Regions from separate parts of the Streptomyces coeruleofuscus genome, predicted to be linked through region 1. Evidence: riboswitches for the same ligand, from Rfam matches in the RefSeq annotation. Region 1 holds a riboswitch; each other region holds the start of a gene.
What was found. Region 1 has a riboswitch for cyclic di-AMP ahead of ABFX81_RS11255 (peptidoglycan DD-metalloendopeptidase family protein). Riboswitches for the same ligand answer to the same signal wherever they lie in the genome.

Region 1 (7,242 bases):
GGGCGCCGCCTCCAGGATGCGCAGCGCCCGCAGCTGGTGCAGGGACAGCCGCAGGGACGCCTCCTGGGCGGCGACCGACCACAGGGCCGTCAGGCTCTCCACGGCGTCGGCTATCTGTGCCGCGACGACCTCCGGGCCATCGCCCGGTCTCCTCGCCCGGTGGTCGCCGGGGCCGCCGAGATCGGTCACGAAACGGTCACTTTCCATAAGCTCCGGGTACTGCGGAGGTCGCCCTCATTCAAAGGCTGTACCCGATGAGCCGAGGGGCAAGCCGCCTCGTTTTGTCACCCGGCCGGACCGGGAAGCTCAGCCCGCGCTGAGCCCCGTCAGCGCGGCGAGCGGCAGGGTGTGCTGGGTCTGGAGGACCTTCGCGCGCAGGTAGCGGACGTTGTGCGCGGTGGTGAAGACGCCCGTGGGGACGCGGTCGCGGACGTCCACGCCCAGGCCGCGCAGCTGGGCGGCCTTGTCGGGGTTGTTGGAGAGCAGGTCCAGCTCGCCGATGCCCAGGGCCCGGAGCATCTGGGCCGCCGCCGTGTAGTCGCGGGCGTCCTCCGGCAGCCCCAGGGCCGCGTTCGCCTCGTACGTGTCGAGGCCCTCGTCCTGGAGGGCGTACGCGTCGAGCTTGTTGTAGAGGCCGATGCCCCGGCCCTCCTGGCGGAGGTAGAGGAGCACGCCCCCGCGCTCGGCTATGCGCTCGACGGCCTCGCGCAGCTGCGGACCGCAGTCGCAGCGGGCGGAGCCGAACACGTCCCCGGTCAGGCACTCGGAGTGCAGCCGCACCAGCGGAACCGGGCCGGGCTCCCCCAGGACGACGGCCACGTGCTCCTGGCCGTCGGCCAGGCCGTGGAAGGTGACGACCTCGGCGTCGACCTCGTAGCCGTCGTGGAAGCGCAGCGGGACGCGGACGCGGGAGCGCGGGGTGGCGAGGACAGCGGGGGTGTCGGGCATGCGGGGCCTCCGGGTTCCGTTCCTGTTCGGCTGCACAGCCGTCGGCTTGCAGGCTGCTTCAGATTTGAAGCAGATCCACGTCCGGAACCCTACCCTTGCTTTAAATTTGAAGCAATGAGGAGCGGTGAGATGAAGCGCGTTGTGATGTGCCTCACGAACAGGCCGTGGAGGACCTCCGTCGCCACGGCACGTCGTCCGACGCCGGCCGTGTCCCGTCCTCCTGGAGCCCCTGCGCGATCGCCGTGGAGATCTCCTCCAGTTGCCCCACCTGCTCGTCGCTGAGCCGGTCGAACAGGAAGCTCCGCACGGTCTCGACGTGCCCGGGCGCCGCCCGGTCCAGTACGGCGAACCCGTCGTCGGTCAGGGCCGCGATGCTGCCCCGCTTGTCGTACCGGCAGGCCTCGCGCCGCACCATGCCGTCCTTCTCCAGCCGTGTCACCGCGTACGTCAGCCGGCTGCGCGTGATCTTCAGCCGCTCGGCGAGATCGGTCATGCGCAACCGCCGCTCCGGGGACTCCGACAGGACGGACAGGATGGAGTAGTACAGGTGAGGCATGCCGGCGTCCTGCTGGAGCTGCCGGTCGATCGCGTCCTCCAGGAGCAGCGATGCGGCGATGTACGCGCGCCAGGCGCGTTGCTCCTCGGGGGTGAGCCAGCGAGTCGTCATGCACCCAGTGTAGGTTTGTTTCAAACTTGAACCAAGCCCGAGTCCGCCGTCCGCCGTCCGCCACGAGTTTCCACGAGCCGGGAGCGTCGATGCCCCACCCGTACGTCCTGCTGTCCGCCGCCGTCTCCCTCGACGGCTACCTGGACGACACCGGCCCCGAACGCCTGCTCCTGTCCAGCCCGGCCGACTTCGACCGGGTCGACGAGGTCCGGGCCTCCGTCGACGCGATCCTGATCGGCGCCGGCACCGTCCGCGCCGACAACCCGCGCCTGCTGGTCAACTCACCCGAGCGGCGCGCCGCCCGCACGGCAGCCGGCCTGCCGGAGTACCCCCTCAAGGTCACGGTCAGCGGCTCCGGTGACCTCGACCCGGCGGCACAGTTCTGGCACACCGGCGGCGAGAAGGTCCTCTACACCACCGACGAGGGCGCCGAACGCGCCCGTGCCCTCGGCCTCGCCACCGAAGCAGCCACCAATGCCCCACATGCCACACATGCCACAGGGGCCACAGCCACAGGTGCCACCGACGTCGTCCCGCTCGGCGCCGACCTCGACTGGCGACGGCTCCTCACCCACCTGCACGACGTCCGGGGCGTACGGCGGCTCATGGTCGAGGGCGGCGGCCTGATCCACACCCAGCTCCTCACCCAGGGCCTGGCCGACGAACTCCAGCTCGTCCTCGCCCCGCTCTTCGTCGGCGACTCCGAGGCGCCCCGCCTCTTCGGGCCCGGCGGCTATCAGTCCGGCCGGCTCCGGCTGCTGGAGACCCGGCGGATCGAGGACGTGGTCCTCATGCGCTACGAGCCGACCGCTCCCGGCGCCGGCCCGCTCCCCGTCGCCGCCGACCACCACTGGCTGGCCCTCGCCTGCGAACTGGCGGCCCAGTGTCCTCCGTCGGACACGGCGTTCAGCGTCGGCGCGGTGGTGGTCGCGGCCGACGGCACGGAGCTGGCCCGCGGCCACTCCCGGGAGGGCGGCGACCCGGTCGTGCACGCCGAGGAGGCGGCCCTGGCGAAGACCGACCCGGCCGACCCCAGGCTCGCCGGCGCGACCGTCTACAGCAGCCTGGAGCCCTGCGCCCGCCGGGCCTCCCGCCCCGCGCCCTGCGCCCGGCTGATCCTCGACGCGGGCGTACGGCGCGTGGTCACGGCCTGGCGCGAGCCGGACACCTTCGTGGCGGCGGCCGACGGCAGCGGCGTCCTGGAGGCCGGAGGAGTGGAGGTCGTCGTCCTCCCGGAACACGAGGAGCGGGCCAAGGCCCCCAACCGCCACCTGCCGCACTGACCGCGGGCTGGCCCAACAGGAACTGCGGCCCACCCACGCGGGCAACCCGGGCCGCTGAGCACCGGGTGTGCGCGAGGGGTCCCGCGGATGGCGTACACTGGAGTCACAACGACGCGGGGTGGAGCAGCTCGGTAGCTCGCTGGGCTCATAACCCAGAGGTCGCAGGTTCAAATCCTGTCCCCGCTACTGAAGGCCGAGGGCCGGAATCCGAAAGGGTTCCGGCCCTCGGTTGTTTCCATGGGTTCTTCATTACTGTCGGTGAGCGAATCTCACCACTCCGCATCACAACTGACACACCGTCAAAACCCGTGAGTCACTTACGAAGCGGTCAACTCGTCCGATTTAAGCCGGTCATGGCAGGTTGGTCCGCGCGAAAAAGGTTAATGATCAAGCGGAATCGCTGGAATCCCCACCGCGCCTCCATTAACGTTCGATAACGCAGCGCGGTCGTCCCAGCCGTCACAGAAGGCGGCTCCGTGCGCACGCGCCGAATCCCGAAAGGGAACCGGGGAACCACTACTTGGGGTGAATCGGGCGTAAGCCGCCGTGGAAGCACGGCAGTTATACGCGCGTAGGAGACCTTCCTGCTCCGAACCCGTCAGCTAACCCGGTAGGCGAGAAGGAAGGAAAGGAGTACGCCCACGTGGCGTCCAACCGGCCTGCCCCCGCGGCCCCGTCCGCGCACAACCAGCGCGACACCGAAACCTTCGGCTACGGCGGTCACCGCACCGAAGAGGGCCCGTTCCAGGAATGGAACCCCACCGCGGAGTCCATCCGTCCCGTCCGTGGCCGGCATCGCGTCACCAAGCAGCGCGGCGGAGGCCTCGCCCGCAGCTCCACCGTCCTGGGCGTCGGCGTCATAGCCGCCGTGGGCGCGGGCGGCATGGCCAGCGCCCAGACCGGCAAGCCGCCGGTGTCGATCTCCGTTCCGGACCTTCCCTCGGTGGGTTCCCTCATTTCGGACGACGACACCCCCGAAGCCTCGGCCACCCCGCTCAGCGACCTCGGCACCGCGGCCGCCGACACCGAGCAGGGCACCTCCGGCGCCGGTGAGGCCCTGCGCGCCCGGATCATGGCGCAGGTCGAGCACCAGCAGGAGCAGATCGAGACCAAGGCCGCGCAGGACGCCGCGGACGCCGCCCAGAAGGCGGCAGCGGAAGCCGCCGCCAAGGCGGAGCAGGAAGCCAAGGCCAAGGCCGCCGAAGCCAAGCGGAAGGCGGAGGAGGAGGCCCGGAAGAAGGCCGAGGCCGAGCGGCTCGCCGCCCTCGCCAAGCAGTACACGCTGCCGACCTCCGCGTACACCATCACCTCGACCTTCGGTCAGGCCGGCGCCTACTGGTCCTCCGGCTACCACACCGGTCTCGACTTCGCCGCCCCCACGGGCACGCCGATCAAGGCGGTGCACAGCGGCACCATCACCGAGGCGGGCTGGAACGGGTCGTACGGCTACAAGACGGTCCTCACCCTCGATGACGGCACGGAGATCTGGTACGCGCACCAGTCGTCCATCGGCGTCAGCGTCGGCCAGAAGGTCAGCACGGGTGACGTCATCGGCCGCGTGGGCGCGACCGGCAACGTCACCGGGGCGCACCTGCACATGGAAGTCCACACCGGTGGGTCCACCAACGGGGTCGACCCGCTGGCGTGGCTGCGGGGCAAGGGCCTGAGCGTCTGAGCGACGGCGTTTCCGGTCTCGTGCGGGGGTTTCGTGCGGGGGCGTTCACGGGAGTTTTGCGTCCGCTCCGGAATGAGGCTCCCCCGCACGGCCGTTGACACGGAGCATGACTTCTCTTCGCAAGCTGGGCTCCTCCGACCTCGAGGTCTTCCCGCTCGCCCTCGGCGGCAACGTCTTCGGCTGGACCGCGGACGAGGCACAGTCGTTCGCCGTCCTCGACGCGTACACCGCCGCCGGCGGCAACTTCGTCGACTCCGCCGACGTCTACTCGGCGTGGGTGGACGGCAACCAGGGCGGCGAGTCCGAGACCGTCCTCGGCAAGTGGCTGACGTCGCGCGGCAACCGCGCGGACGTCGTCGTCGCCACGAAGGTCAGCCAGCACCCCGAGTTCCAGGGCCTGTCCGCCGCCAACATCAAGGCCGCCGCCGACGCCTCCCTGCGGCGCCTCGGCACCGACTACATCGACCTCTACTACACCCACTACGACAAGCCCGACGTGCCGGTCGAGGAGATCATCGGCGCGCTCGACGAACTCGTGACGGCCGGGAAGGTGCGGCATATCGCCGCCTCCAACATCTCCGCGGAGCGGCTGCGGGCCTCCCTGGAGTTCTCCGACCGCGAGGGGCTCGCCCGCTACGTGGCCCTCCAGCCCCACTACAACCTGGTCTCCCGCGACACCTACGAGGGCGAGCTCCAGGACCTCGCCGCGCGGACCGGCCTGGCGGCCGTCCCGTACTACGCGCTCGCGTCGGGCTTCCTGACCGGCAAGTACCGGCCCGGTACGAGCGTCGACAGCGCGCGGGCGGGCGGTGCCGCCAAGCACCTGGAGACCGAGCGGGGCCGCCGGGTCCTCGACGCCCTCGACGAGATCGCCGCGGCCCACGACGTCCCCGTCGCCACGGTCGCCCTCGCCTGGCTCGCGGCCCAGCCGACGGTGGTGGCGCCGATCGCTTCCGCGCGGACGGTGGAGCAGCTGCCCGCGTTGACCGGGGTCGGGGAGCTGACGCTGACGGAGGCGGAGCTCGGGCGGCTCACGGAGGCTTCGGCCTGAGCGGTTCCCCGCCCGGGCATGGGGCTACGACCGGTACGGGTTGTACGCCGGGTACGGGGTTGCCGACGTCGTCGGCGCCGTTGCCGGAGTCGTCGGACAGCCGTACCCGTACGCCCCGTACACCGGCCACGGCGGGGCCGTCACCGGTACCGGAGGGGCCGTGATCCGCGCGGCGTAGTCCAGCGCGGGGCGGGCCGTCTCCCGGCGCCGCCACAGTTCGTCCAGCAGTTCCCGTTCCCGTACGACGAAGTCGGCACCGGCGCGGCCGCGGCGGCCCCGGTGCCGCAGGAACGCCAGGGACGTCGCGTACCCCTCGTACTGCGCGACCTGCCGCGCCGCCGCCCTGCCCGCGTGGCGGCGGGCGTACTGGCGGGCGATCCGCCGGGCCCGCATCGAGCCGAGGGCGTACGGTTCGACCGGGGACAGCCAGCCGGCCACGGCGTAGGCGGGCAGCTCCGTCCGCACGGTCTTCAGCTCCCGCTGCCGTGTCCAGATCACCAGCCACGTCAGCAGCCCGAAGATGGGCACCATGAACGCCGCGTACACGGCGAAGAACCCGTACTCGCCGAACGCCGACGAGCCGTTCCACATCGCGTGCAGGCCCATCGCGAGCAGCAGTCCGGAGAGCGGGAAGGCGACGCGGCGGATGTGCTGGCGGTCCGCCGCGAGCGCGGAGATGCCGAAGCCGATGCCCGTGAGGACGGTGAAGAGCGGGTGCGCGAACGGCGACATGATGATGCGCACGAAGAAGGTCGCCGCCGTGACGGAGGCGATGCCGGTGCCGCCGGTGAGCTGGTCGGTGCCGAAGGCGGTGCCCAGGTAGAGGATGTTCTCCGTGAACGCGAAGCCGGTGGCGGTGACGCCGGCTACGACCACTCCGTCGAGGATGCCGGTGAAGTCACGGCGCCGGAAGAGGAAGACCAGTAAGACGGCCGCCGCCTTGGCCGTCTCCTCGACCACCGGGGCTATGACGGTCGCGCCGAGCGTGTCCGCGCTGGACGGGTCCGCCGTCGCCGTCGCTATCCATCTGGTCGCGAAGCTGTTGGCGACGATCGCTATCAGCGCCGCCGCGCAGGCGCCCCAGGCGAAGCAGAACAGCAGGTTGCGCCAGGGGCCCGGCTCGACCCGGTCCAGCCAGCGGAACGCGGCTATGAGCAGGGGCACCGGGAGCGTGGCCAGCCCCAGCCCGACCAGGAACCCCTCCGTGCCGGTCTCCTCGCGGACCAGGGCGAGGATGACGAGGCCGGATATCGCGAGGAGCGTGGTCAGCGCCCCGTAGCGCACCCAGGCGCGTTGCCACCAGTGGGCGTGCCGCAGGGGGCCGGCGGCGGGTGCGCCGTCGACGGGACCACGGGGACAGGGGTGTGGGGGGCAGGTGGCCACGGCATTGACCCTAACGACGGATGGGCGCTGTCCGCAGGCGGAAGGGACGCGGGTGCGGGTGTGGTGCGCGTGCGGTCAGGCGCCTGCGGGGGGTTGGTCCACGTGCTGTACGCGGCGGAAGACGAGGTCGTTCACGACATGTCCCTTGTCCAGTCCCTGGCCCTCGAAACGAGTCAGGGGACGGAAGTCGGGACGGGGCGCGAAACCGCCGTCCGCCTGCGTGTTCTCGAAGTCG
Region 2 (7,242 bases), on a different contig from region 1:
GACGGTAGGTAGCGGACCATGTTGTTGCAACTGGTGCAGAGGCCTTCAACCGGGCAATCGGCGTCCGACGCGCGATGAAACGAAGGGGCGCGCTGTCCGTATTCTCTGATCATGGCCGCACCCATCGCATATTCACTCATCGCCACCGACCTGGACGGGACGCTGCTGCGCGGCGACGACACCCTGTCCGACCGGTCCCTCGCCGCGCTCGCGCGGGTGGCGGACGCCGGTGCCCAGCACCTCGTGGTGACGGGCCGGCCGGCGCCGAGAGTACGGCCGCTCCTGGACGACCTCGGCTGTACGGGGCTCGCGGTGTGCGGGCAGGGCGCGCAGGTGTACGACGCCGGCGCGGACCGGCTGCTGTGGTCCATCACGCTGGACCGGGAACTGGCCGAGACCGCCCTCGGCAAGATCGAGGCCGAGGTGGGGCAGGTGTACGCCGCGGTCGACCAGGACGGGGTCGACGGGCTCACGCTCATCGAGCCGGGCTATCTCATGCCGCACCCGACCCTGCCCGCGGTACGGGTCGACCGGCGCGACGAGCTGTGGGGCGAGCCCATCAGCAAGGTGCTGCTGCGCCACCCGTACCTGACGGACGACGAGTTGGCGGCGACGGCCCGCTCGGTGGTCGGTTCACTCGCGACGGTGACGATGTCGGGGCCCGGCACGGTCGAGCTCCAGCCGTGCGGCGTCACCAAGGCGACGGGTCTGGCGCTGGCGGCCGAGCACCTGGGGCTGCGGCCGGCGGACACCGTCGCCTTCGGCGACATGCCCAACGACATCCCGATGTTCGACTGGGCCGCTCACGGGGTGGCGATGGCCAACGCCCATCCCGAACTCAAGGCCGTGGCCGACGAGGTCACCCTGTCGAACGAGGACGACGGCATCGCCGTCGTCCTCGAACGACTGCTGGGCGGGACGGCTCGGACGGCTCAGTACGGGCCGTTGACGTTGTCGATCGAGCCGTAGCGGGCGGCCGCGTAGTTGCAGGCCGCGGTGATGTTGGCGACCGGGTCGTACGGGTCCCACGACGTGCCGTCCACGTGGTAGGCCTGGAAGGTCGGGTCGATGGTCTGGAGCAGACCCTTGGACGGGGTGCCCTTGGCGGCGTTCGAGTCCCAGTTGTTGATGGCCTGGGGGTTGCCCGACGACTCGCGCATGACGTTGCGGTAGATGCCGTCGTACGAACCCGGGATCCCCTTCTGCGCCATGATGTCCAGCGCCTCGCGGATCCAGCCGTCCAGGTTGTCGGCGTAGGTCTTCGCGGAGGCCTGGGTGGCCTTCGCGACGCCACCGGCGGGCTTGGCGGGGGCGGAGGACTTGGTCGCCGACTTCTTCGCGGCGCCCGCCTCGGCCGTCTTCACCTTCAGCTTCAGACCCGGGTGGATCAGCTTCGGGTCGTCGCCGACGGTGGAGCGGTTGTCCTTGTAGAGCTGCTTCCAGCCGCCCGACACGTCGTACTTGTCCGCGATGCGGTAGAGCGAGTCGCCCTTGGCCACGGTGTAGGTGAGGGACTTGGCGGGCTGGGCCGCCTGCGGCACGGACTGTGCGGCGGCGGGTGCGCTCTGGCTCGGCTGGGCGGCGCTGGCCTGCGTCGCGCCGAGCAGCGGGAGCGTGAGTGCCGCTCCGCCGGTGCCGACGGCCACGGCACGGCGGGTGAGCTGGTTGTTTCTGGGGCGACGGTGCTTGCCTCGGGGCATGGCGATATTCCTCTCCGACGCCTGCGAGGTGAGCTGTCGGGTTCGGGCCGGGAGGTGCCCGGCCGCCCACGGTGCTGTATGCCGTGGGCGGCTTCACCCCGAGCCGTTCCGCTGTGCGGACCGGCGACTTACCTGGGTCCCCCGCTCCTGCCATGCGTGAGTGAGTGGGTTCGTGTGGGGAGTCCGGGCGGTGGCAGGATTCGGCGTCCGCCGGACAGGCCCGGAACGTATGCGAGAGCACATGTCGGGAACAAGCACCTGAGTCACACGTCGCGCCGGTCGACCTTGGTCAGGGGGATATGAGCCGCTTGATCCTTTGCGGGAGCCAAGGCTCAACTGACGTTCGGCGGAAGGAGGTACGGGTTGGTGCCGGAGTGGGGCGTCACAGGGGATAACGTGATTCAACTCACTGATCACAAGTCCATGGGGCAATGCACGCCAAGAGGAATTTGCTTACTCAATACGGCAAATCGCACATAGCCCAGTACTTCCTGGTAAGTCGATAAATGTCTGCTCTTATGAGCTGATCGAAAATATTGCGGTCGTGATCGGATACCGCCCGGCCTGTAACCATGGGTGCTGGCGGTGATCGAAACGTGACCGGATACGCTGACTCGAGTGATGGCAGCGACCTATCGACAAACCGCGTAATCACCGGCACACACCAGCAGACACACCGGCAGACACCAGCAGACAGGAGACCCCTCGTGACCGACGTCGGGCCGTTCGGGCTGAGCGTGCGGGACCAGGCTCTGGAAGCCGATGTCCAGGCCGGGATGGCGGCTGTCGAGGAAGGCTTGCTCGAGGCCACCAAGAGTGAGGTGCCCTTCATCACGGAGGCCGCCCAGCACCTGGTCCGGGCCGGCGGCAAGCGGTTCCGTCCGCTGCTCGTGATGCTCTCCGCCCAGTTCGGCGACCGGTACGCGCCCGGGATCGTGCCGTCGGCCGTCGTCGTGGAGCTGACCCACCTTGCCACGCTGTACCACGACGACGTGATGGACGAGGCCGCCGTGCGCCGCGGGGTGGCGAGCGCGAACGCCCGCTGGGGCAACTCCGTCGCGGTCCTCACCGGCGACTTCCTCTTCGCCCGCGCCTCGCACATCCTGGCCGACCTCGGCCCGGAGGCGGTGCGGGTACAGGCCGAGGCGTTCGAGCGGCTGGTGACCGGGCAGATCCTGGAGACGGCCGGCCCTCAGGACGGCCGCGACCCCGTCGAGCACTACCTGGACGTGCTGGGCGGCAAGACCGGTTCCCTGGTGGCGGTGTCGTGCCGGTTCGGCGCGATGATGTCCGGCGCCGACGAGACGGTCGTGGACGTGCTCACCCAGTACGGCGAGCGGCTCGGTGTCGCCTTCCAGCTCGCGGACGACGTCCTGGACATCGCCTCCGACTCCCACGAGTCCGGCAAGACCCCCGGCACCGACCTGCGCGAGGGCATCCCCACGCTGCCGGTGCTGCGGCTGCGCGAGCGCGCCGCCCGGCTCGGACTCGCGGACGACGTCGCCCTGTGCGAGCTGCTGGACTCCGACCTCACCGACGACGACCGGCACGCCGAGGCCCTGCGCCTGCTGCGCGCCCACCCGGCGCTGGAACAGGCCCGCCAGGACACGATCCGCTACGCGCAGGACGCCCGCTCGGCGCTGGCGCCGCTGCCCGAGTGCACCGCGAAGACGGCGCTGGTGGAGCTGTCCGACGCGGTGGTGCACCGGGCCGGCTAGCCCTTCTTCCCTGCACGACCCCTACGGGTCGGGGGAGAAGCAGCCCTGTCGTGTCATACCGCAGCAGTACGTGGAGTTGAGCCCGGGGTCTGACGTATCTCCCTGGCCGATTTGGTCAGATGGACACCACGGAAAACACCACTCCTCACCAGTTCGGGTGAGAATGGCGGCTCAGGGACGAGTGCGTGGACGACACGGACAGCCGCCGCCGATCACGGAGGTAGGGCACACATGGCACCGTACGCATCCGACGACAGCACGACCGGCGGGGAGGCCGACGAGCGGCGCTCCGGGCGGCGCAAAGCCGCGCGGTACGTCGTCCCGGTCACGGTGATGGGGGTGGCGGCCGCGACGATCGGGCTGGTCCCCGCACTCGCCGACTCCGGTGACCCCGACCTCCCGAAGATCACCGCCCAGCAGCTCATCGAGAAGATCGCCAAGTCGGACGTCCAGCAGCTGTCCGGCACGGTGAAGATCAGCACGGACCTCGGCCTGCCGGACCTCGGCGGCCTGGAGAGCAGCCTGATGTCCGGCGCCGCGGGCCAGGGCGAGGGCGGCTCCTCCGCCGACCCGACGGCCAAGCTCACGGAACTGGCCTCCGGCACGCACACCCTGCGCATCGCGGCCGACGGCCCGGACAAGCAGAAGCTGTCCCTGCTGGAGAACGCCGCCGAGTACAGCCTCGTCCACAACGGCAAGGACGTCTGGGGCTACGACAGCAAGTCGAACGAGGTCTACCACGGCACCGCCTCCGAGAGCCCGGAGCACGAGAAGGAGCAGCCGCCGGCCACGCCGAAGGACTTCGCCGAGGAGGCCCTGAAGGCCGTCGACGACACGACATCCGTGAGCGTGGACGGCACCGCCCAGGTCGCCGGCCGGGACGCCTACAAGCTGGTCGTCAAGCCGAAGCAGTCCGGCTCGACGGTCGGCGCGGTCAGCGTGGCCGTGGACGCCGAGACCGGCATGCCGCTGAAGTTCACGCTGACACCGGCGAGCGGCGGCGCCGCCGTCGTCGACGCGGGCTTCACCCAGGTCAGCTTCGCCAAGCCGGCCGCGTCCACCTTCGACTTCACCCCGCCCAAGGGCGCGAAGGTCACCGAGGAGAAGGACGCCGGCAAGGGCTCCGACAAGGACTTCGGCAAGGGCTTCGAGAAGGGCGGACCGCGCGAGCACGCCCCCAAGGCCGGGGAGGACCTCGGCAAGGGCCTCGACGGCATGAAGACCATCGGCGAGGGCTGGAGCTCCATAGCCACCTTCGACACCGGCGGCGAGGGCGTGCCCTCGGGCAAGGCCGGCGGCGAGTTCGGCGGCTTCATCGACTCGCTCGGCGACAAGGTCACCGGCAAGTTCGGCTCGGGCACGGTCTTCTCGACCCGCCTGATCAACGCCCTGATCACCGACGACGGCAAGGTCTACGTGGGCGCCGTCACCAAGGACGCGCTCGTGAAGGCGGCCGACGCCGGGAAGTAAGTCCTCTCAAGAGAACGAGGAAGCCGATGGGCGAACTGTCCGCCGCGGAGCCGGAGCACCGCGAGGTGCGGGCCGAGGCCGGGGAACCGGTCATCGCCACCCGCTCGCTCACCAAGCGCTACCGCGGCGGACAGCTCGCCGTCGACGGCCTCGACCTGACCGTCCCGGCGGGCAGCGTCTTCGGCTTCCTCGGCCCCAACGGCTCCGGCAAGACCACCACCATCCGCATGCTGATGGGCCTCATCGATCCCACCGCCGGCACGGCACGGGTGCTCGGGCGGCCCATGCCCCGGTCCACCCGCGCAGTGCTGCCGCACGTCGGCGCCCTCATCGAGGGCCCGGCCCTGTACGGCTTCCTCTCCGGCCGCGACAACCTGATCCGGTACGACTCCGCCGACCCGGCCGCCGATCCGCGCACCCGCAAGGCCCGGGTCGCCGCCGCGCTGGACCGGGTGGGCCTGACGGCCGCCGCGGGCAAGAAGGCCAAGGCCTACTCGCTGGGCATGAAACAGCGCCTGGGCCTCGCGGCCGCGCTGCTCCAGCCGCGCCGGCTGCTCGTGCTCGACGAGCCGACCAACGGCCTCGACCCGCAGGGCATGCGCGAGATCCGCACCCTGATACGGGAGCTGGCCTCGGACGGCACGACCGTCTTCCTCTCCTCCCACCTGCTCGACGAGATCGAGCAGGTCTGCACGCACGCGGCCGTGATGACGCAGGGCCGCCTGATCACCCAGGGCCCGGTCGCCGAGCTGTCCGCCGGGGCGCGCGGCCGGCTGGTGGTGACCACGCCGGATCCGGCGGAGGCGGCCCGGGTGCTGAAGGAGCAGGGCGTCGGCGACGTCGTCGTCACGGACGACCGGGTGACCGGCGAACCACCGGAGAGCGACCTCGCCGACGTGAACAGCGCGCTGGTGACGGCCGGTGTGCGCGTGCGCGGCTTCACGGTCGAACGCGCCTCGCTGGAGGACGCGTTCGTGGCGCTGACCGGGGAGGGCTTCGATGTCGCGGGCTGAAGTCGTGGAGAGCGTACGGCCGGTGAGCCCGCTGTGGACCTTCGGGCTGCTGCGCAGCGAGCTCACCACCACCTTCCGGCGCTGGCGCACCCTCGCGCTGCTCGCCGTGCTGGCGGCCGTTCCCGTCCTGGTCGGCATCGCCGTCAAGATGGAGACGAGCGACGGTTCGTCGCCCGGCGGTGGCGGCGGCGGAGGACCGGCCTTCATCTCGCAGATCACCAACAACGGCCTGTTCCTGGTCTTCACCGCGCTGGCCGCGACCCTCCCGTTCTTCCTGCCGATGGCGATCGGTGTCGTCGCGGGCGACGCGATCGCCGGCGAGTCGAACGCCGGCACGCTGCGCTACCTGCTGGTCGCCCCGGCCGGCCGGAGCCGTCTGCTGCTCACCAAGTACGCGACCGTCGTCATCTTCTGCCTGGCCGCCACCCTCGTCGTGGCCGTCTCGGCGCTGACGGTCGGCGCGCTGCTGTTCCCGCTCGGCGACCTGACGACCATCTCCGGCACGCAGATCAGCTTCGCCGAGGGCCTGGGCAGAGCCCTGCTGATCGCCCTGGCCGTCGCCGCGTCACTGATCGGCGTCGCCGCGCTCGGACTGTTCGTCTCGACGCTCACGGGCAGCGGCATCGCGGCGATGGCGACCACCGTCGGCCTGCTGATCACGGTCCAGATCCTCGACCAGATCCCGCAACTGCACGCCCTCCAGCCGTACTTCTTCTCGCACTACTGGCTGTCCTTCGCCGACCTCATGCGCGAGCCCGTGTACTGGGACGACCTGATGAAGAACCTCGGCCTCCAGGCCCTGTACGCGGTGGTGTTCGGCTCGGCGGCCTGGGCGCGCTTCACGACGAAGGACATCACCGCGTAGCGCTCAGTCCTCGTACACGAACCGGGCCGGTGGCGCCTCCTGCGCGAAGAACGTCTTCGCGCGGGCGAGTGCCTCGGTGTCGTTCAGCACGTCACCCGGCTTGCTGCCGTTGCCGAGCAGCACCCCGCCGAACCGCATCCCCATGTACGCGGCCGAGTTGTTGAGCGTCCCGACCAGCGGGTCGGCCACCTCCGGCTGGCTGTGCGCGAGCGCGGTGACGCCCCACAGGGTGCGGTCGGCCAGGGTCGCCTTGAAGTCGAGGCCGGGGGTGCGCAGCCAGCCCGACCAGTAGTCCAGGTAGCGCTTGGTCTGTGCGGAGAGCGAGTACCAGTACAGGGGCGAGGCGATCACGATGTCCGTCGCCGCGAGGGTGGCGTCGAGCAGCAGCGCCAGGTTGCCCTCGGTCGGGCGGACGTGGTCGCTGTCGTGCCGCAGGTCCTCGAAGTCGGGCACCGGATGCTCGGCGAGGTCGATCC
Region 3 (7,242 bases), on a different contig from region 1:
CGCGCTACGGCACCTGGGACGTCCAGAAGAGCAGCCGGGCCGACGCGAAGACGCCGTGGGTGCGGGACGTGTCGGCGGCCCAGGCGCAGCAGAGCATGTAGCAGCGGAGCACGCGGAGGCACCCCGGGCACGGGGCCTGGAAACCGGGGCCTGCGGAAACCGGGGCCTGTGGAAACCGGGGCCTGTGGATAACTTCGGGGGCTGTCGGCGGCGTGGGATAGCTTCGAATCGTGAACGCCAACAGCCCCGAAGCCACCCCGCGACCCGAGCAGGCCGCCCCCGGCACGGCCGGCACCGCCGTCCCCGGCCGCATCGTCCTGCTCACCACCAGCCACCGCGTCGCCCCCGGCCTGCTGTCCTGGCCCGCCTGGCAGGCACTGCACGCGGCCGACCAGGTGCTGTGCGCGGACGGCGCGCACCCGCAGCTGCCGTATCTGCGCGAGGCGGGGACAGCCGTCGACGAGGCGTCCCCGACGGCCCAGGAGCTGGTCGACGCCTGCGCCGGCGGCCGCACGGTGGTCGTCGTGGCGACGGGCGAGGGCGAGCCGGCCCTGACGGACGGCCTGGCCCGCCTCGCCGGCACCGGCCGCGTCGCCATGCCCGAGCTGGAGCTGCTCCCCGCCTCCTACGACCTGCCGGGCGCCCGCCTGCTCGATCTCGTCCAGGTCATGGACCGCATCCGCGCCGAGTGCCCGTGGTCGTCCCAGCAGACCCACAAGGGCCTGGCCAAATACGGCATCGAAGAGGCGTACGAACTCGTCGAGGCGATCGAGGAGGGCGACCGTGACGAACTGCGCGAGGAGCTCGGTGACGTCCTCCTCCAGGTCGTCTTCCACGCCCGGATCGCCGAGGACGACCTGGAGAGTCCCTTCTCCGTCGATGACGTCGCCGCCGGCATCGTCGACAAGCTGATCCACCGCCACCCGCACGTCTTCGGCGACGAGACGGCCACCACGCCGGAGGAGGTCAAGGCACACTGGCTGCGCACCAAGGCGGTCGAGAAGCAGCGCGCCTCGATCACCGAGGGCATCCCCCTCGGCCAGCCCGGCCTGGCCCTCGCCGCCAAGCTGGCGTCCCGGGCCCGCACGGCGCACCTGGACATACCGCTCCCGCCCGTCGAGGGCATCGGCTACGAGCTGCTGGCCCTGGCGGTCCGCGCGGAGTCGGAGGGCGTCGACCCGGAGGCGGCCCTGAGAGCGGCGGCCCGCGCGTACCGGGACGCGATCAGGGAGGCCGAGGGCCGAGAGCGACGGCCGTGACGCGGTGCCCGGCGGGTCAGTCCCGCCAGTCCAGCTGCGCTTCCGGGATCCCGAGGGAACGGGCGTGGCCCTGTGCCCGCCGACGGCCCTCCGCGCGCCCGTGTGGATCCTGGCCGCGCGGATAGCGGAAGACCGCGCTGAGGAAGACCACGAACGCCTCGGGGGTGGTGTTGTAGTTGACGTACCAGCTCCCGGTCGGGTCCAGGCAAGCGGCCGGCCGCTCGGCCGGCGGTTCCGCGTCGGCCTCCTCCCCGGTGAAGTCCAGGAGCGTCCACCGCTGCGGCTGCCCGGCCGCCGCGCCCTCCACTTCCACCCTGGCGATCTTCGTGACGCGCAGCGGGACACCGGCCAACTCGGCCCCCACCCGCAGGCTCTCCGCGATCAACACGCCTTCGAGCACCTGGTCCTCCTCGATCCCGACGCGGTGAGAGCAGCGATGACCTCTGACAGTGGCGGCCGGCGGTGCCCCGGGCGCTGCGTAGGGTCGTGGCATGCGACGTGAAGTGCCCGGGGTGCCCGAACTGTTTTCGTGGGAGTTCGCCACCGACCCCTATCCCGCCTACGCCTGGCTCCGCGAGCACGCCCCCGTGCACCGCACCGAACTGCCCAGCGGCGTGGAGGCCTGGCTGGTCACGCGGTACGCCGATGCCAAGCAGACGCTCGCCGACCACCGGCTCTCCAAGAACCCCGCGCATCACGCCGAACCCGCGCACGCCAAGGGCAAGACCGGCATCCCCGGCGAGCGCAAGGCCGAGCTGATGACGCATCTGCTCAACATCGACCCGCCGGACCACACCCGGCTGCGGCGGCTCGTGTCCAAGGCGTTCACGCCCCGACGGGTCGCTGAGTTCGCGCCGCGGGTGCAGGAGCTCACGGACGGGCTCATCGACGGGTTCGCGGAGAAGGGGTCCGCCGACCTCATCCACGAGTTCGCGTTCCCGCTCCCCATCTACGCCATCTGCGACCTGCTCGGCGTCCCCCGCGAGGACCAGGACGACTTCCGCGACTGGGCGGGGATGATGATCCGTCACCAGGGCGGGCCCAGGGGCGGCGTGGCGCGGTCCGTGAAGAAGATGCGCGGCTACCTCGCCGACCTCATCCACCGCAAGCGGGAGGCGCTGCCCACCGAGCCCGCCCCCGGAGAGGACCTCATCTCCGGGCTCATCCGCGCCTCCGACCACGGTGAGCACCTCACCGAGAACGAGGCCGCGGCCATGGCCTTCATCCTGCTGTTCGCCGGCTTCGAGACGACCGTGAACCTGATCGGCAACGGCACCTACGCCCTGCTCACCCACCCCGAGCAGCGCGCGCGACTCCAGGCGTCCCTCGCCGCCGGGGAGACCGGCCTCCTGGAGACCGGCGTCGAGGAGCTCCTGCGCTACGACGGGCCCGTCGAACTCGCCACCTGGCGGTTCGCCACGCAGCCGCTCACCATCGGCGGGCAGCGGATCGCGCCCGGAGACCCGGTCCTCGTCGTCCTGGCCGCCGCGGACCGGGACCCGGAGCGGTTCGACGATCCGGACGTGCTCGACCTCGCCCGCCGCGACAACCAGCACCTCGGTTACGGCCACGGCATCCACTACTGTCTCGGCGCCCCGCTCGCCCGCCTGGAGGGCCAGGCCGCCCTCGCCGCGCTCCTCACCCGCCTCCCGGACCTGCGGCTCGCCGCGGACCCGGCCGAGCTGAGATGGCGCGGCGGCCTCATCATGCGCGGGCTGCGCACCCTGCCGGTGGAGTTCACGCCGACCCCAAGGTGACACGCCGTCAGGAATGTGATCTTCACGTGATCTGCGCGGCATGAACTTGTGACAAGTGATCGTCTGCCGATACGTTCACCCATCATCAGCGCGGCCCGGGGGACCCTGCGCCGCGCCGGTCACTGCTGTCTCGCGAAAGGTCTCCGTATGCTCTCCGGGAACGGTCGGCACCGTCGCCCCCGCCAGGCTCCGGCTCTCCTCGTCGCGGCAGGAGTGACCGGCTCCGCCATCGCGATCCCGCTCCTCGGAGCCTCCGGCGCCAGCGCGGCCGACGGCACGACCTGGGACCGGGTCGCGGACTGCGAGACCGGCGGCGCCTGGAGCCAGAACACCGGCAACGGATACTTCGGCGGCCTCCAGTTGTCCCAGGAGGACTGGGAGAACCACGGCGGCCTCGACTACGCCCCGAGTGCCGACCTGGCCAGCCGTTCCCAGCAGATAGCCGTGGCCGAGAGAATCCTCGCCGACCAGGGGGTCGGCGCGTGGCGCACCTGCGGGCTGCTCTCGGGTCTCCAGCAGGACAAGGACTCGGACACGTCCGGCTCGTCCGCCGCAACGGACTCGCCCGGGCTGCTCGACTCCTCCGAGTCGTCTCCTTCGTCCTCTCCGTCCGCGTCGCCGTCGCCTGACGCGCCGTCGACCTCGGAGGACGAAACCGCCAAGTCCGACAAGTCGTCTGATTCCGCCGATTCCTCGACGCAGGACCAGTCACAGGACCAGGAGTCCGACAGCTCTCCCTCGGCCGAACCCGAGAGTGACAAGTCTGACAAATCGCCGCAGAACGACGACTCTTCGGGCCTCACCGACACCGGCTCCGGCCGTCATCGCGGCCCCAGTGCCGACGAGGACACCGCGGCCGAGGACGGCCGTCCGTCCGGGGCCGCGGGCCGGCACGCCTCGCGCGGCGACGAAGCCTCGCGCGAGGCGACGGACGGCTCCTACGTCGTCCGTCCCGGCGACAGCCTCTGGTCCATCGCCGACTCCCTTGACCTCAGCGGCGGATGGCACGCGCTCTACGTCGGCAACGAGGCGGCCGTCGGCGTCGACCCGAACCTCATCCGCCCCGGTCAGAAGCTGGCGGTACGGGTCGAAGCGGACGACGAGTAGCTGGTGGGGCAGTACGGAAACGGCGGCGGAAGTCACCCCTAAACCGTGCGAGTTCACGCTGCGGTTCGCACCGAATGTCCCGTATAAGCCCGGTGAGAGATAGATCTCAGAAGCCCTGATCGTCTTTGAAATTCCGCGACTCGCATGTCTACGGTCATGACCGCTCGTCACCACGAGCTCCGGCTGCCGCAACGCCGAATCCTGCCAGCGGCCGCACGGGAACAGTCGTCGCGTCAAGCGCCGTAGGCAGGAGCGGGGGACCCAAGGTAAGTGCCGGGCCCGGCGGTTGAGGCAACTCGACGGCAGGTCCGGCTTGGGGTGAAGCCGCGTCCCGGGAGGGACGCGGCCGGGCAACTCAACCGGCCCGAACCCGACAGCTCACCTCGCAGGCGTCGGTGAGGGGATCTCTCCATGCTGTTTTCCGGCAAGGGCACGCACCGCCGTCCGTCCAAGGCCTCTCGGGTCATCGCCATCGCCGGTGTCACCGGTGCCGCCGTCGCCGCCCCGCTGATGGCGGCCGGCAACGCCTCCGCCGCCACCGCCTCCGAGTGGGACGCCGTCGCCCAGTGCGAGTCCGGCGGCAACTGGTCCATCAACACCGGCAACGGCTACTACGGCGGTCTGCAGTTCTCCGCCTCCACCTGGTCCGGCTACGGCGGCACCAAGTACGCCTCCACCGCCGACCAGGCGACCAAGGAGCAGCAGATCGAGATCGCCGAGAAGGTCCTCGCGGGCCAGGGCAAGGGCGCCTGGCCGGTCTGCGGCAAGGGCCTGTCGAGCGCCGGCTACAGCGGCGGCGCCGAGCAGAGCAGCGGCTCCACCGAGACCCGCCAGACCGAGCAGCAGCCGGCCTCCCGCTCCGACGAGCGCCCGGCCCAGACCCAGAAGACCCAGAAGACCGTCACCACCCCGACCGGCAAGAAGGTCAAGAAGGGCGACGGCGAGTACAAGGTGGTCAAGGGCGACACCCTCAGCTCCATCGCGACCGAGCGCAAGGTCGAGGGCGGCTGGGAGAAGCTGTTCGAGCTGAACAAGGACATCGTCCAGGACGCCAACCTCATCTACCCGGGCCAGCAGCTGCACCTGAAGTAAGCAGCGGCCCGCCCCCGTCCCCACGGGCTCCCCGCTCCGGTGCGTCTTCCCCCGTACGCACCGGGGCGGGGTTTTTTCTGCCGGTCTTTGCGATCCGGCTTTGTTCCGTTCGGAAACAATTTACTCTCGGTTCTGTCCATGGGGTGGGCGACCCGGTGGCCGATCGCTCGGAGCCGGTTAGGCTCATGTCGCGAGCCACCACGGCCCGCACCGCGCAGGGCCCGAGCGGCCCGCGTACCCGCGTCACATCAAGAAGGAGATGCTCGTGCCGTCCATCGACGTCGTCGTAGCCCGGGAAATCCTGGACTCCCGAGGCAACCCCACGGTCGAGGTCGAGGTCGGCCTCGACGACGGCAGCACCGGTCGTGCCGCCGTCCCGTCCGGCGCCTCCACGGGCGCCTTCGAGGCCATCGAGCTGCGCGACGGCGACTCGAACCGCTACCTCGGCAAGGGTGTGGAGAAGGCCGTCCTCGCGGTCATCGAGCAGATCGGCCCGGAGCTGGTCGGCTACGACGCCACCGAGCAGCGCCTGATCGACCAGGCCATGTTCGACCTGGACGCCACCGACAACAAGGGCTCCCTCGGCGCCAACGCCATCCTCGGCGTCTCCCTCGCCGTCGCCCACGCCGCCTCCGAGGCCAGCGACCTTCCGCTGTTCCGCTACCTGGGCGGCCCGAACGCGCACCTGCTGCCCGTGCCGATGATGAACATCCTGAACGGCGGCTCGCACGCCGACTCCAACGTGGACATCCAGGAGTTCATGATCGCTCCGATCGGCGCGGAGTCCTTCTCCGAGGCCCTGCGCTGGGGCGCCGAGGTCTACCACACGCTGAAGAAGGTCCTGAAGTCGAAGGGCCTGGCCACCGGCCTCGGCGACGAGGGCGGCTTCGCCCCGAACCTCGGCTCCAACCGCGAGGCCCTCGACCTCATCCTCGAGGCGATCAACGAGGCCGGCTACACCCCCGGCGAGCAGATCGCCCTGGCCCTCGACGTGGCCGCGTCCGAGTTCTACAAGGACGGCGTCTACACCTTCGAGGGCAAGGAGCGCTCGGCGGCCGAGATGACCGAGTACTACGCGGAGCTCGTCGACGCGTACCCGCTCGTCTCCATCGAGGACCCGCTGTTCGAGGACGACTGGGAGGGCTGGAAGACCATCACCGACAAGCTCGGTGACAAGGTCCAGCTCGTCGGCGACGACCTGTTCGTCACCAACCCCGAGCGCCTGGCCCGCGGCATCGAGGAGGGCGCGGCCAACGCGCTCCTGGTCAAGGTCAACCAGATCGGTTCGCTCACCGAGACCCTGGACGCCGTCGAGCTGGCCCAGCGCAGCGGCTTCAAGTGCATGATGTCCCACCGCTCCGGCGAGACCGAGGACGTCACCATCGCCGACCTGGCCGTCGCCACCAACTGCGGCCAGATCAAGACCGGCGCCCCGGCCCGCTCCGAGCGCGTCGCCAAGTACAACCAGCTCCTGCGCATCGAGGAGATCCTCGACGACGCGGCGGTGTACGCCGGCCGCTCGGCCTTCCCGCGCTTCAAGGGCTGACCTGGCCCGTAAGTAGCAGCGTCGTACGTACGTCCCCGTACTCGGTCCCGTACCGTGTCCGGGGACGTACGCGCGTATGACGGTGGAGCGGGAGGCGGACAGACATGGCCGTGAAGGACCGGGACCGGTTCTCCACCGCGACCAGGATCCGGCTGCTCGGCGAGCAGACCGCGGCCCGGGTCTACCGCTCCCAGACCAAGCGCCAGGCGCGCCGCTCCCGGCTGACCGGCCGGGCCGCGCTGCTCGCCCTGGTGATGTGCTCGCTGATCGTGGCCCTGGCCTACCCGATGCGGGAGTACGTCTCGCAGCGCGCCGAGATCGACGACCTCCAGCGCGAACAGCAGCAGGCCCGGCAGCGCGTCGAACGGCTGCGCGACCTGAAGGCGCGCTGGCAGGACGACGCGTACGCCGAGCAGCAGATCCGGAAGCGGTTGCACTACGTCATGCCGGGGGAGACGGGGTTCATCGTCGTCGACCCGCA
Region 4 (7,242 bases), on a different contig from region 1:
CGGCCATGAAGGTCACCAGGGCTGCTCTGCCCTTTCTTCCGTTCTGCCAGCGTCTGCTGCCGAGCCGGCTGGCGGGACTCTCCCTGGCACTCCTGAAGGCCACGGCCCTGGAGATCGCGATTCTGGCCGGGCATCTCCTCCTCTATCCCTCCGGCATCCCACAGGAGCGACGGGCCCCGGCTCCGGCCCTGCCCACGACCGGCGCCGCCCAACTGCCCACGGAGGCCAAGCCCCCGGTCGTCCTGCTGCACGGCTTCATCGACAACCGCTCGGTCTTCGTCCTGCTGCGCCGCAGCCTCGCCCAGCACGGCAGGCAGCAGATCGAGTCCCTCAACTACTCGCCGCTGACCTGCGACATACGCGTCGCGGCCGAGCTGCTCGGCCGGCACATAGAGGAGGTCTGCGAACGCACCGGCGCGCCCCAGGTCGACGTCGTCGGGCACAGCCTCGGCGGCCTGATAGCGCGTTACTACGTGCAGCGGCTCGGCGGCGACACGCGCGTGCGGACCCTCGTGACACTCGGCACGCCGCACTCGGGCACCCGAGTGGTGCCCCTGGCCGACGCGCACCCCATCGTGCGCCAGATGCGCCCCGGCTCACCGGTGCTCGAGGAGCTCACTCGGCCTGCCCCGGGCTGCCGTACACACTTCGTCAGCTTCTGGAGCGACCTGGACCACGTGATGGATCCGCTGGAGACGGCCTGTATCGACCATCCCGATCTGACGGCCGAGAACGTGCGGGTGACCGGCATCGGCCATCTCGCCCTGCCCGTGCACCCCGCTGTCGCCAACGGAATACGGCAGGTCCTCGACACGGCCCGCCCGGGTGAACCGTCCGCCGGCCGGACCGGCGGTCTGACGGTGGCCTGAGACTCGTCATACAGCCGGCACACAGCGTCGAAGCACCGATCAGCCTCGAACAAACTTCGAACACAGGGCCAAGCTCGTGCCCGCAGTCCGCCAAAACACGGCCGAATGCCCGTTTCCTGCGCGCGCGAAACCTGCCGAAGATTGTCGTGCCCGCGTACCGCCGGGTACAGTCGCCGCACTGCTCTGGCAGCCCCTGTTGTCGAGGCGAAAGAGAAGTTGGTGAACGACCGTCACCCGTCGGGGACCATGACCCCGGCTCCGGCTTCCGACGCCGACTCGGCGCACTACGCGTCGTACGGCACCCAGGAAGCCCAGTACGGCGACTTCACCACGTACGGCGACCACGCCGCCACTGGATTCGACACCACGGGTACCGACGGCAGCGGTTTCGCCGCCACCGGCCACACCACCGCGACGTTCGCCACCGATCCCCTCTTCGGTGACATGCCGGGCAGCGGCCACGGCACGGGCACGTACGACACCGGCCACTGGCCCACCGGCACGCACGAGAACCCGCATTACGACGCGTACGCGGCCCAGCACCACGCCTCCTACGACACCGGCGTCTACGACACGACTTCTTGGACGGCCGAGCAGCAGCCGCTCTCGGTCATCCCGCAGCAGGCCACCTCCCCGGACGCCACCGGGCAGTGGGACGCCGACGCCTGGCTCCAGCCCGACCAGTCCGGCAATGCGGCCGACCAGACCCAGCAGTGGGAATGGGGCACGCAGGCCTTCGACACCGGTGCCTACGACGCCACGCAGTGGAACACCGACGGCGCCGCCGCACCGGCGCCCGACGCGTACGAGCAGCACGGCGAAACCTTCGAGCAGCACGAGACGGCGACGTTCGAGCAGGTCGCCTACGACGAAGCCGCCGGGGCCGCCGGCCACGACCCCGCTACGGACGGCGGCGAGTCGGCCGCCACCGGCGAACTGCCCACCGTCACCCCGCTCCTGGACGACCAGGAAGAGGCCGGCCCGCGCGCCGCCTCGCGGGCGGCCTCCCGCGCCGGATCCCGTTCCCGCCGCCGCACGCCCCCCAAGCGCTCGGCGCTGATGACCCTCGCGGTGCCCTCGGCGTGTGTGATGGGCGTCGCGGGGATCGCCGCCGCCTCCGTCGGCAGCCTCACCGACGACGGCGCCGTGGAGGCGCAGACGACCGCGGCGGACGCGCAGCCGGTGCAACCGGCCACCGCCAACAACAAGCTGGACACGCAGCTTCAGAGCCTCGCCGCCGGCGCCGACGACTTCGCCGACCGGGCCAGCCGCACGCAGGAGCGCATCGACCTCAAGGCCCAGCAGGCGGCCGAGCGGAAGCGGGCGGCGGAGGAGGCGGCCCGCAAGGAGCGGCTGCGCCCGAAGTTCGCCCTGCCGGTCGCCCGGCACGGACTCAGCGCCTACTACGGCCAGTCCGGCATCAACTGGATGTCCCTGCACTCCGGCATCGACTTCCCCGTCTCGTACGGCACGACCGTGATGGCCGCGACCGACGGCACCGTGCGCACGCAGTGGAACAGCGCGTACGGCAACATGATGATCGTGACCGCGAAGGACGGCACGGAGACGTGGTACTGCCACCTCTCCACCTACACGGTCCCCTCCGGTACGACCGTGAAGGCCGGCGATCCGATCGCGCGCTCCGGCAACTCCGGCAACTCGACCGGCCCCCATCTGCACTTCGAGGTGCGCCCGGCCGGCGGCTCGGCGATCGACCCGCTCCCGTGGCTGCGCAGCCACGGCATCGACCCGACGTAACGTCCCGGCAGCCCCCGCCGGTCGCCCGGCAGGGGCCGATCTCTCCGGCCTACAGCTTCTCCACCGGCGCGTACCGCAGCAGCAGCCGCTTCGGCTTGGTGTCCCCGAAGTCGATGGTGGCCTCGGCGTTCGCGCCCGTGCCCTTGACCGCGACGACGGTCCCGAGCCCGAACTGGTCGTGCGTGACCCGGTCCCCGACCGCCAGTCCCACGACCGGCTTCTCCGAGGTGCGGCGCGTGGCGAAACCGGACGCGCCCGACGCCGACGAACGGGAACGGGACGACGACAGCGAGGCCGCCACCCCGGAGACCGGTCCGGAGGACGCGGGCGCGGTCGCTCCCGTCCGCTTCCACTGCACATGGGCCGGCGGGATCTCCTCCAGGAACCGGGAGGGCGGGTTGTACGACGGCTGGCCCCAGGCGCTGCGCAGGGTGGACCGCGTCAGATACAGCCGTTCCCGCGCGCGCGTGATGCCGACGTACGCCAGGCGCCGCTCCTCCTCCAGCTCCTTGGTCTGGCCGAGGGCGCGCATGTGCGGGAAGACGCCGTCCTCCATGCCGGTCAGGAAGACGACCGGGAACTCCAGGCCCTTGGCGGTGTGCAGGGTCATCAGCGTGATGACGCCGTCGCCGTCCTCCTCGTCGGGGATCTGGTCGGAGTCGGCGACCAGCGCGACCTGTTCGAGGAAGTCGGACAGTGTGCCACCCGGGGCGGCAGCCCCTGAGGTCTCCGCGCCCTCGCCGCGCTCCTGCTCGAACTCCATGGCGACGGCGGCGAGTTCCTGGAGGTTCTCGATCCGGGTCTCGTCCTGCGGGTCGGTGGAGGCCTGCAACTCGGCGAGGTACCCGGTGCGTTCCAGGACGGCCTCCAGCACCGTGGCCGGTCCGGCGCCGGACTCGACGATCGTACGGAGGTCCTCCATCAGCGTGTTGAACCGCTTGACGGCGTTGGTGGAGCGCGCGGCCATGCCGTACGCCTCGTCGACGCGCTTCAGCGCCTGCGGGAAGCTGATCTTCTCGCGCTGGGCCAGGGCGTCGATCATCGCCTCGGCGCGGTCGCCGATGCCCCGCTTGGGGACGTTGAGGATCCGGCGCAGTGGCACCGAGTCCTCCGGGTTGGCGAGCACCCGCAGGTAGGCCAGGACGTCCCGGACTTCCTTGCGCTCGTAGAAGCGGACACCGCCGACGACCTTGTAGGGCAGGCCGACGCGGATGAAGATCTCTTCGAAGACCCGGGACTGGGCGTTGGTGCGGTAGAAGACGGCGACGTCGCCTGCCTTGGCGTCGCCGGCGTCCGTGAGGCGGTCTATCTCGTCGGCGACGAACTGCGCCTCGTCGTGTTCGGTGTCGGCGACGTAGCCGGTGATCTGCGCGCCCGTGCCCGCGTTGGTCCACAGGTTCTTGGGGCGGCGGGACTCGTTGCGCTCGATGACCGCGTTGGCCGCGCTGAGGATCGTCTGGGTGGAGCGGTAGTTCTGCTCCAGCAGGATCGTCGTCGCGTCCGGGTAGTCCTCCTCGAACTGGAGGATGTTGCGGATCGTCGCACCGCGGAAGGCGTAGATCGACTGGTCGGCGTCACCCACCACGCACAGCTCGGCGGGCGGGACGTCGTCCGGGCCCGGCGGTACGTCGACGGGGTGCTCGGAGGTGCCGACGAGCTCCCGGACGAGGGCGTACTGGGCGTGGTTGGTGTCCTGGTACTCGTCCACCAGGACATGGCGGAAGCGGCGGCGGTAGTGCTCGGCGACGTCCGGGAAGGCGCGGAGCAGGTTGACCGTCGTCATGATCAGGTCGTCGAAGTCGAGGGCGTTCGCCTCGCGCAGCCGCGACTGGTACATCGCGTAGGCCTGGGCGAGGGTCTTCTCGAAGCCGTCGGAGGCCTGGGCGGCGAAGTCCTCCTCGTCGATCAGCTCGTTCTTCAGGTTGCTGACCTTGGCGCTGAAGGACTTCGGCGGGAAGCGCTTGGGGTCGAGGTCCAGGTCGCGGCAGACCAGGGCCATCAGGCGCTTGGAGTCGGCGGCGTCGTAGATCGAGAAGGAGGACGTGAAGCCGAGCTTCTTGCTCTCGCGCCGCAGGATGCGCACGCACGCGCTGTGGAAGGTCATCACCCACATCGCGTTCGCCCGCGGGCCGACGAGCTGCTCGACGCGTTCCTTCATCTCGCCCGCGGCCTTGTTGGTGAAGGTGATCGCGAGGATCTGGCCCGGGTGCACACCCCGCTCGGCGAGCAGGTGGGCGATGCGGTGCGTCAGCACGCGGGTCTTGCCGGAGCCGGCGCCGGCCACGATGAGCAGCGGGGAGCCGGAGTGGACGACGGCGGCGCGCTGGTTGTCGTTCAGCCCCTCCAGGAGGGTGGCGGTGTCCACCACCGGGCGCGGGGCGCCGTCGCGGTAATAGGCGTCACGGTCCGGGGGCACGTCGAACTTCCCGCCGAACAGATCGTCCGGAACCGGCTCCGGTACGTGATCGTCCTCGGGTGGCGGCGGGGGCTCGTCCGCGGGGCCCCGCTGGGCCTGGAGGTCCGCCAGGAAGCTGTCGTCAAAGAGGCTGCTCATCGCTCTCCGAGTCTAGGGCGCCCCACTGACAGCCCGCCGCCGCCCTGAGAACATCGCCGAAAGGATCCCCTCGTCACCCTGCATCCACGCACGATCACAGCCCGCTACGCCGTCACAATTATGACGAACTCATGACCAACCCCCCTCCACCGGTGACGCTCGGCGACACTCTCGGCTAAGGTCACGAAAATGTATCGGGCATATCGCCCATCAACCTTCACAAGGGCCACACCAGTTGGCTACCGTGCGGGCAGGCCGCACGACCCCCACCGGCGAACGTCGCCGGGCCGCGCGGCCTCCGCCGAGTCCGGTGTGCCGCAGCGGCAGCCGGAGCCGGGGACCCAACCGAGAACTCTGGGGTGAATCGGCCCCACTCCGCCCTTCGCGGAGACGGCCGTAGGGCAACCCTTCCGATGTACCCGCCCGAACCCGACAGCTAACCCGGTAGGCGGAGCATGGAAGGAGTCGCCTCCCTTGGCGTCGCACCGCAAGTCGCGTCCCGCGGGTACGCGCGTCGCAGGCATACGGACCCCCGCCCTCGCAACGGCGGCCCTCACGTCCGTGGCCCTGCTGTCCCAGTCGGCCAACGCCGCCCCCGAGGCCGACGACAAGCCGAGCCTGGAGGAAGTCGAGAAGAAGGTCGACGACCTCTACCGCCAGGCCGAGTCGGCCACCGACAAGTACAACGCGGCCAAGGAGAAGACCGCGAAGCAGCGCAAGCGCGTCGACACCCTCCTCGACGGCGTCGCGCAGCGCACCCAGAAGCTCAACGAGGCGCGGGAGAAACTGGGTTCGTTCGCCGCCGCCCAGTACCGCACCGGTGCCTCCGCCCCGGACACGGCGACGTTCCTGCTCGCGGACACCCCGCAGGACTACTTCGACCAGACCCAGCTGATGGACCGGATGACCGGCCGTCAGAAGATCGCGGTCGACGACTACGTCACCCAGCAGTCCGAGACGATGAAGAAGCGTCAGGAGGCCACCGAGAGCCTCGAGACGCTCAACGAGACGCAGGGCGACCTGAAGACGGCCAAGGCGACCGTCCAGCGGAAGCTCGCCGAGGCGCGCGAACTGCTGTCGAAGCTGACCGCCGAGGAGAAGGCGCGGCTCGCGGCGATCGAGAGGGAGAAGCAGCAGGAGGCCGCCCGCAAGGCCGCCGAGCTGGCCCGGCAGCAGGCCGCACAGCAGCAGGCGCAGGAGGAGGCCGCCCAGCAGCAGGAGAGCGAAGCGTCCTCGTCGTCGGGAGCGTCCTCCTCGACGGGCTCGTCCTCCTCGACGGCCCCGGCCGACTCCTCGTACGCCACCAAGGCCGAGAAGGCCCTCGCCTTCGCCCGCGCCCAGATCGGCAAGCCGTACGTCTGGGGCGCCGTCGGCCCCGGCTCCTACGACTGCTCCGGCCTCACCCAGGCCGCGTGGAAGGCCGCCGGTGTCACCCTGCCGCGCACGACGTGGGACCAGGTCAACGCCGGCACGACCGTTTCCCTGACCAATGCGCAGCCCGGTGACCTGGTCTTCTTCTACGACGACCTCTCACACGTCGGCATCTACATCGGCAACGGCATGATGATCCACGCCCCGAAGCCCGGCACCTATGTGCGCGAGGAATCGATCTACTACGACGGCGAGTCGTCGATCCACAGCGTGGTGCGGCCGGCCTGAGGGCCCGCACGTCACCGCGGGCACGCGCGCGTGAGGGCACTCACGCTTTTGGCAGCGCACGCGCGCGTGCCCCGCCTGGAACGGACGCGGCGCCTCCTAGCATCGGCTCCATGCCCGGCCCCTCCCCCTCCACCGCCTGGTGGGCGCAGCGAGCGCCGTCCGCGAGTGCCGCCGTGCTGGCGACCGGCACCCTTGCGGTCGGTCTGGATCTGGCGGGGTACGGCGTCCTCTCCCGCATCGTCCTCGGCCTGGCCTGCGCGGCCTGGCTGATGCTCGCCGCGGACTTCACCCTGCGGCTGCTGCTCGCCGGCACGAGACGGCGGGCGTACGCGGCCCTGCCGGGCCTCCTGGACACCGTGGCGACGGCCGCCCTCACCACCGTGGCGGCGACGGCCGTCCTGG

Region 2: linked by a shared signal. The riboswitch ahead of ABFX81_RS38180 (LysM peptidoglycan-binding domain-containing protein) and the one ahead of ABFX81_RS11255 (peptidoglycan DD-metalloendopeptidase family protein) in region 1 are both predicted to bind cyclic di-AMP.
Region 3: linked by a shared signal. The riboswitch ahead of ABFX81_RS23625 (transglycosylase family protein) and the one ahead of ABFX81_RS11255 (peptidoglycan DD-metalloendopeptidase family protein) in region 1 are both predicted to bind cyclic di-AMP.
Region 4: linked by a shared signal. The riboswitch ahead of ABFX81_RS16190 (NlpC/P60 family protein) and the one ahead of ABFX81_RS11255 (peptidoglycan DD-metalloendopeptidase family protein) in region 1 are both predicted to bind cyclic di-AMP.

The regions. Positions count from the first base shown of each region.
Region 1 covers NZ_BAAASE010000002.1:886,515-893,756, forward strand. The annotation lists gene ABFX81_RS11230 (MarR family transcriptional regulator) at 1-207, opposite strand, end outside; gene ABFX81_RS11235 (GTP cyclohydrolase II) at 307-948, opposite strand; gene ABFX81_RS11240 (MarR family transcriptional regulator) at 1,100-1,615, opposite strand; gene ABFX81_RS11245 (dihydrofolate reductase family protein) at 1,705-2,898, shown strand; tRNA gene ABFX81_RS11250 (tRNA-Met) at 3,011-3,084, shown strand; cyclic di-AMP (ydaO/yuaA leader) riboswitch at 3,374-3,530, shown strand; gene ABFX81_RS11255 (peptidoglycan DD-metalloendopeptidase family protein) at 3,542-4,573, shown strand; gene ABFX81_RS11260 (aldo/keto reductase) at 4,680-5,624, shown strand; gene ABFX81_RS11265 (PrsW family intramembrane metalloprotease) at 5,649-7,007, opposite strand; gene trmB (tRNA (guanosine(46)-N7)-methyltransferase TrmB) at 7,083-7,242, opposite strand, start outside.
Region 2 covers NZ_BAAASE010000015.1:10,745-17,986, reverse strand. The annotation lists gene ABFX81_RS38185 (Cof-type HAD-IIB family hydrolase) at 112-969, shown strand; gene ABFX81_RS38180 (LysM peptidoglycan-binding domain-containing protein) at 933-1,700, opposite strand; cyclic di-AMP (ydaO/yuaA leader) riboswitch at 1,704-1,877, opposite strand; gene ABFX81_RS38175 (polyprenyl synthetase family protein) at 2,408-3,418, shown strand; gene ABFX81_RS38170 (outer membrane lipoprotein carrier protein LolA) at 3,650-4,888, shown strand; gene ABFX81_RS38165 (ABC transporter ATP-binding protein) at 4,915-5,901, shown strand; gene ABFX81_RS38160 (ABC transporter permease subunit) at 5,888-6,766, shown strand; gene ABFX81_RS38155 (NAD(P)H-dependent oxidoreductase) at 6,770-7,242, opposite strand, start outside.
Region 3 covers NZ_BAAASE010000006.1:35,105-42,346, reverse strand. The annotation lists gene ABFX81_RS23650 (SurA N-terminal domain-containing protein) at 1-101, shown strand, start outside; gene ABFX81_RS23645 (nucleoside triphosphate pyrophosphohydrolase) at 231-1,259, shown strand; gene ABFX81_RS23640 (hypothetical protein) at 1,276-1,659, opposite strand; gene ABFX81_RS23635 (cytochrome P450) at 1,751-3,016, shown strand; gene ABFX81_RS23630 (transglycosylase family protein) at 3,164-4,123, shown strand; cyclic di-AMP (ydaO/yuaA leader) riboswitch at 4,352-4,530, shown strand; gene ABFX81_RS23625 (transglycosylase family protein) at 4,535-5,215, shown strand; gene eno (phosphopyruvate hydratase) at 5,481-6,761, shown strand; gene ABFX81_RS23615 (septum formation initiator family protein) at 6,866-7,242, shown strand, end outside.
Region 4 covers NZ_BAAASE010000004.1:167,535-174,776, reverse strand. The annotation lists gene ABFX81_RS16205 (alpha/beta fold hydrolase) at 6-869, shown strand; gene ABFX81_RS16200 (M23 family metallopeptidase) at 1,089-2,627, shown strand; gene pcrA (DNA helicase PcrA) at 2,677-5,181, opposite strand; cyclic di-AMP (ydaO/yuaA leader) riboswitch at 5,471-5,647, shown strand; gene ABFX81_RS16190 (NlpC/P60 family protein) at 5,656-6,840, shown strand; gene ABFX81_RS16185 (SLAC1 family transporter) at 6,951-7,242, shown strand, end outside.